One region of the Paenibacillus sp. Y280 genome, then DNA from elsewhere that is predicted to be linked to it. Evidence: a T-box and tRNA genes for the amino acid it is inferred to sense, from the RefSeq annotation. Region 1 holds a T-box; the other holds one or more tRNA genes.
The links. A T-box is a leader RNA that pairs with one kind of tRNA and senses whether it is charged. The one in region 1 lies ahead of AC1TPC_RS08530 (valine--tRNA ligase), so its partner is inferred to be a tRNA-Val.

Region 1 (3,419 bases):
GATGAGGCTATGCGCGCCAAGGCGATAGACAGGCATTATATTGCAGTTGTGCATGGACGATTGGCCAAGCCGTCCGGAACGATCAATCTTCCAATTGGGAAGGACCGCCACACCAAAGCGAAACGGCGCGTATCAGTGAGCGGCGAGCAAGCGATTACACACTACGAGACGATTGATGCAAGCTCGCAGCTGTCGCTTCTTCGTGTGAAGCTGGAGACTGGCAGAACCCATCAAATACGCGTTCATCTGAGCTATATCGGCCATTCGCTCGTAGGGGACGGCTTGTACGGAGGCGATGCGCGTATGCTTGGGCATCAAGCGCTTCATGGGGAAAAGCTAGTTTTTCCTCATCCTTGGACCGATTCGCCCGTTGAAGCGGTCGCCCCTTGGCCGCAGTGGCTCGTACAGCTTTCGGAAAACATACATTCCCGTTCAAAAAGATAGTCATGCTCCTGCCTAACATCCCATATAGATAAGTAGTGAATGTAACGTTAGCCCAAGCATTCAGTATGAGAGGGGAGGACTTAGGCGTGTCGGATCAAACGAACGGATTACGCTTTGACGTGTATGAGCGCGTCCATTTGCCCGATGATGTAGCGGCAATTGACGAGCTGGAGGAGATTGAGCTTGTTCCCCGTATCCAGGTCATCGATCAGGGGGATCACGCCGTACTTCGAGGGCAGCTGCTTCTGAGCGGAATTTATAGGAGTCAAAATGATTCCGAAAATTCGTTGACGCTTGAGCACTGGATACCCGTCGAAATAACGCTGCCGATGAATCGCATATCTCGGCTGGACGATATTTCGATTGAAATCGATAATTTTGATGTCGACTTATTGTCTGCCCGCACATTAAACATTACAGGTGTCCTTTCTCTAAGAGGCATTTCCGCTCAGCCTGTACAGGAGCAAGAGGAACTCTGGCGGGAAGAGCCGTTCACGGTTGTCCATCAGAGGGAAGCTTTCGAGGAACGCGCCATTGAGTTTTTAAACAGCCAATATCCTGCAAACGAGCAGCCGTACATACCGGAGCAAAATGATTTTGCTGCGCAAGAGGAGTTCTCATTCCAGCAGCGGCCGGAAGTGTCGGATGGATCGGATGACTCGATTGCATCGAATGAAACGAATGAATCGGAGCCTGCGGTTTTGATCTCATCGGCATCGTATGATACCGGATGGTCGTCCTCGCAGCTGTTCCCAAGCTCAGCGCAGCAAGCAGAAGTACCGGAGGAATTCCAAGAGGACGAGCGGGAAATCACGTTATCCTCCCAGCAAACGAGTCATGAGGGCTGGCTCGCGAATTCCGAATCATATGCGAATTTCCCAACTAGCGCTGAGCAGGAGCAATCGCCGTTCCTGAGCGCGCAGCCTGCTTTAGAGCAGGAACGCAGTGAGTTTGAAGCACAGGAGCCGCCTTTTATCATTCCAGATGCACTGCCGCAGCAGAGGCAAGATCCCGAGCAGGAAAAACCGGAGCTGCGCATCGCGGTCGGAGGCAAGCAGCCACAGCCTCAGGATGGAAGCGGATCGCCGCCTGATGTGGGCATTCTTACGCTGCTTCAGACTAGCAGGCGAGAGCAAGCAGCCCGTCAGGCAGCTGAGGAGGTTGTCGCTCAGCAGCGAGCGGATGAGGTTGCAAGAGTACAAGCGTCGGGCGATGAGATCGAATGGAAAAACTTATTTCTCGGCAAACGTTCGGAGGATACGGAGTTCCGTAAGATTCGGATGTGCATCGTGCAGAGGGATGAGACGCTTGAGGTTATTGCCTCGCGTTACAGCTTGAACCCAAGAGAAATTATCATTTATAACCGCTTGGATGATTCCAGCGTGACCGAAGGACAACTAATCTACATTCCATGATGGTTAATTATTACACAAAAGCCCCTATTGCTCATTATTTTGAGCAACAGGGGCTTTTGTTATGCGAGTTTGGTTGACTCAGAGGTACAACAAAGGTATGATTAAACATATATGCGTTATAACGACGTTGAAGGGGAATAGTACGCAGCAAAGCCTTCAGAGAGTGGAACCGTTACGCTGAGAGGTTCTGCAGGAAGTGACTGCTACGAGTCGCCCCGGAGTTGCCTGAGTCAAGCTAGAGCAACCTGTGCTCTACCGAAGTCAGGCCGGCCGCAGCCGTTATCTGTTTGAGTGTCATGCGGATTTTGTTCGCATGGAACAAAGGTGGTACCACGGAAGCTAAACCTTTCGTCCTTTATGATAAGGGCGGAAGGTTTTTTTGTTTTTGTAGATCGATTTATGGAGGATGGAACGAATGTCAGAAAATCAAACGACAACTGCAATGCCGACAACCTATGATCCGAAGGCAGCCGAGCAGAAATGGTACGATTACTGGATGCAGGGCCAATTTTTCGAGGCAGGCAAACGCCCGGACGCAAAGCCGTATACAATTGTTATCCCGCCTCCAAACGTGACTGGAATGCTTCATATCGGGCATGCGTTGGATTTTACGCTGCAGGATATTTTGATCAGAACGAAACGTATGCAGGGCTACGATGCGCTTTGGCTCCCAGGGTCGGACCATGCGGGTATTGCAACTCAGACAAGAGTAGAGCAAAAGCTGCGCGAGCAAGGGATCTCCCGCTACGACCTGGGACGGGAAGCTTTCCTCGAGAAGGTATGGGAGTGGAAGGAAGAGTATGCGAATACCATTCGCGAGCAATGGGCGAAAATGGGTCTTTCTCTTGATTATTCGAGAGAGCGGTTCACGCTCGATGAAGGGCTATCCAAAGCTGTTCGCGAAGTATTTGTCCGTCTCTATGAGAAGGGGCTTATCTACCGCGGCAAAAAAATCATTAACTGGGATCCAGCCGCACGCACAGCGCTATCCGATATCGAGGTAGAGCATAAAGAAGTTAACGGTCATTTGTACCATTTGCAATATCCGCTCAAGGACGGCTCCGGCTTCATAACGGTAGCAACGACTCGTCCAGAGACGATGCTGGGCGATTCAGCGGTAGCTGTTCATCCCGAGGATGATCGCTATAAGCATCTGATCGGTCAACTGATTGTGCTTCCGATTGTCGGCCGCGAAATTCCGATCATTGCGGATGAATACGTGGATAAGGAGTTTGGGTCAGGCGCTGTGAAAATAACGCCGGCGCATGATCCGAACGACTTCGAGGTTGGCGAGCGTCACAGCCTGCCGCAAATTATCGTCATGGACGAGACAGGCACGATGAATGCTGAAGCAGGTCCTTATCAAGGCCTCGATCGCTTCGACTGCCGCAAACAGCTAGTGAAGGATTTGCAAGAGCAAGGCGTTTGCATTCAAATAGAGGATCATGTTCATCAAGTAGGGCATAGCGAGCGCAGCGGCGCTGTTGTAGAGCCATACCTGTCTACGCAATGGTTCGTTGCGATGAAGCCGCTTGCTGAAGCGGCAATTGCTGCGCAGAA
Region 2 (3,419 bases), on a different contig from region 1:
CAATATGCATATCCATCGTTAAACGGCTCATACTAACTGACGGACATTGGATAACAATGCTAAGGTCCTACCTTACAGGATTGGAGGGAAAAGCGATGCTTGAAAATGTAGACAGCAGCTATAATTGTGCGAATGCGTCTCATGATTTACCAAGCTTATTACAGGAATTAGAGCAGCTAGAGCAAGCCGTACACGGAGAACAAACCGAAGAAGAGCAGCAGCACTTGAACCGGATTCGAAACCAAATCCATTTCATTCGAAACAAATGCGATATTCCGCATGAGTCATAACGCGTTTAAAGAAAGTACCCCCTAAGGCTGTAAATCCTTAGGGGGTATTTTATCTCTCGTATTCACATTTGACTATTCTTCCATATATGTGAATGTTTCAGAATAAACGCAGCGGTGTAGTTAATCAAATACGAAGGTATTCATTATAGAATTGTTCAATAAACTAACAAATTCCTCATTTGTTTTATCAACAAATTCAAACAACCTTCGTTTATTGTTATACTCACATTGAAAAGTTGGAGGGGTTTTAATGGAGCACTGTTTTTATCAGAAAAAAATTGAAGAGGTACGTGCCGAAATGATCTTAATTTTTGATGCATGCAACAACCTCACAGATCAGGCAGTTGTCAAAATCAGCCAAGAGCTTGATTATCTCCTCAACGAATATTCAGGCTGCTTGGCCAAAGCAGAGCGACAATCAAGCTCTCTTGCACGTATAGGCTGAGCCCTTTTATTTTGCAAAAAATTCAATGGCATTGCTCTCATCCTTGAGAACAGCAAATATAAATTGAAGCCCGGGAGTAACCCATTCTTCCGCTACTTCAGGCACTGTAAAGTCCAGATCAACAATAGCGCTATCCCAAATTTCGATGGAATCTTCACTGCCGAGCTCGTTTAAAAACGATAATTTAAAAATCATCGGGTCTCCCTCGTCATCATAATGCTCGGACACTTCGAATCCGGTAAATTGCTGCACAACGATCTTGTAATCTACATCATTTTGCAAGTGGACGATGCCTGATTTGCCAATCAATTGTTGAACGGCCTCTACAAACTGATTGTGAATGTCGTTATTATACATGTTTAAAGCCATCTCCTATCTATGTATCAATGTGCTGTTTACACTTGATTCTAAGTAGCTTGTTCTACCTAAAGCATTATAACCCGCTAGACATCAGCACTGCAATCTGAAGGGTAAGCTTTTCTTTACAAAATCCCAAAAAAGTGTTGACTTCACTTCCTTATCCTGCTATATTATTAATTGTCGCTAATACGATCTGGTAGCTCAGCTGGGAGAGCACTATCTTGACAGGGTAGGGGTCACAGGTTCGAACCCTGTTCAGATCACCATAACTTAAACGTCGAAACCCTTGTGTATCAAGGGTTTTTTTGTTTTCATCTCCGATATTGGGTAGATCGAGTATTGCTGCGAGTAAGCTGGTTAAAAGATCCCTATACGTGAAACGAGCCTTTAGAAGCGCTAAAGGCTCGTTTTTTTATTTTCTGGTCAGATAGCAACCCCACCCCACGTTAAACTAGCTTCAATTGTCTGATTTAATATCAATCGTTCTGTTGTCCGCATCCCATACCACTGTGGCTCCCAATCCTTCACTAACAAAACGAAGCGGCACCATGGTCATACCTTTTATTACTAGCGGAGGACCCACCAGCGTCAACTTCACGCCATCTTTCATTCCTGCTGTCGTTCTAATCTTTAATTTCAGCTTATGATCGGAGTTAGAGATCGTAATATTGCCCTCACTATACTGAACCTCTGCTCCCATCCCCTCTAATACACCCCGAAGTGGTATATAGGAAATTCCTTTAATAACAATAGGATTTGCCGAGAGCGGTACTCCAACGCCATTAAGCTTGACATTAATCGCCTTCCAAACGGGCCTTAGCTGCGGCTTCAACGCCTTGTCCGAGAGCTTCACATAGGCTTGGAATTCTTTATCATCAACGGTCTCATTCCCTGTAATTGAACTGATTGTATCGTAAGTACTGACGGTTCCATCTGTTTTTAACAATAGAATCTGATTATTTGTATGGAAATCAAATTGTCGTATTTCTTCTTTACCGATATTCAAATCATGTTTTTGCAAACTAGGAACGGAAAGCGAAGCGGAATCCCACCACAGCAAATCTCCATTTTTCTTGGAAACCGCACAGAAAACACCACAGCTTATCATTTCGACACCGCTCGCAATTTGTTTCAGCTTCATCAATTTCTGAAGCTCCCACAACGTTCCATCTTCCTTGGTCACATAAATCCGATAGTATGGCGAAATTTCAACGATGTTTTTGACTTTATAATCAGCTAGTTTAATCGGCGCATGTTTTACAATTAAATCGATATTGCTAAAACTGCCAAGCCCACCCCATACCCACGTACTTCCGTCCTTCGCTACAGCGGCAGAAAATAATGACCCTGCATAAATGGATTCAATATTTTGTAGATTAGGCACCTTCATAGGAATCAGTGAACTTGAAATAGATTGCTTCCATTCCGTTCTTCCAAGCGCACCATAGGTGGGATTTCCCCAGCTCCACACCGATCCATCCGACTTTAACGCGATGGCATGGTTGCTCCCTGTTTTGATATCAACAACATCGTTAAGGCCCTCTACTTTAACCGGTTTCGTTATATATTCGGAAGCTGGAGGGTAGACTCCATCTCCTTGAAATCCGGTGTCTCTGCCCCAAACCCAAACCGTTCCATCTTTTTTTAGAGCAAAGCTATTTTCGAAACTCGAGGCAATTTTTACAACATCCCCCAAAACAGGTACAGCAGCTGATTTGAATCCAGTCGTACCGTCCCCTACTCCACCCATGTAATTATGTCCCCAAGCCCATACGACACCTTCACGATCCAAGGCAAGCGCAGATCTATGATATTCCTGCGTGCTAATTTGCACAATATTATTCAAGCTTTTGACTTTCGAATCGGATGAAGCATGTACATGGCCAGAAAACATAATCATAAGGACAAGGATAAAAATAATAGGTTTGAATATTTTTCTAATTTTCATAGCAGCTCCTTTTTGTAATTTTTTGTATTATTAAGTTTGACGAGAGTTTTTTCAAAAGGTTGCGTTGTACCGGTTCCGAATTTCTTCGCTTGATCAATAAAGGCAGGGCCACTCTCCTAAAGATTAATGTTTTCTTGCGAATTGCAACAAATTGAATTATTATTGCGTCAAATAAGTGCTGCAGCAAAATAAACGAAGAGGTGACCGTATGAGAAAACGACCGATAATAATATTGACGCTGGTTGCAATGATGCTCTTCACGCTCGGACAAACCGTCTGGGCATTTAAAGATGTAAAAAATGATGTAAACGAGCAAAAAATTGCCGAGCTAAAGAAACTAGGCATACTAAGCAGCAATAAAGAGGATAAGTTTAAT

Region 2: it has a tRNA-Val gene. The T-box ahead of AC1TPC_RS08530 (valine--tRNA ligase) is inferred to sense a tRNA for this amino acid. The anticodon was not compared.

Annotation. Positions count from the first base shown of each region.
Region 1 is NZ_JBXCIW010000005.1:148,791-152,209, forward strand. Features, by position in the region: gene AC1TPC_RS08520 (RluA family pseudouridine synthase) at 1-444, shown strand, start outside; gene AC1TPC_RS08525 (LysM peptidoglycan-binding domain-containing protein) at 531-1,859, shown strand; T-box leader at 1,978-2,218, shown strand; gene AC1TPC_RS08530 (valine--tRNA ligase) at 2,275-3,419, shown strand, end outside.
Region 2 is NZ_JBXCIW010000006.1:256,614-260,032, reverse strand. Features, by position in the region: gene AC1TPC_RS10705 (DUF2524 domain-containing protein) at 96-290, shown strand; gene AC1TPC_RS10700 (Spo0E family sporulation regulatory protein-aspartic acid phosphatase) at 541-735, shown strand; gene AC1TPC_RS10695 (hypothetical protein) at 742-1,092, opposite strand; tRNA gene AC1TPC_RS10690 (tRNA-Val) at 1,286-1,361, shown strand; gene AC1TPC_RS10685 (stalk domain-containing protein) at 1,553-3,043, opposite strand; gene AC1TPC_RS10680 (S-layer homology domain-containing protein) at 3,252-3,419, shown strand, end outside.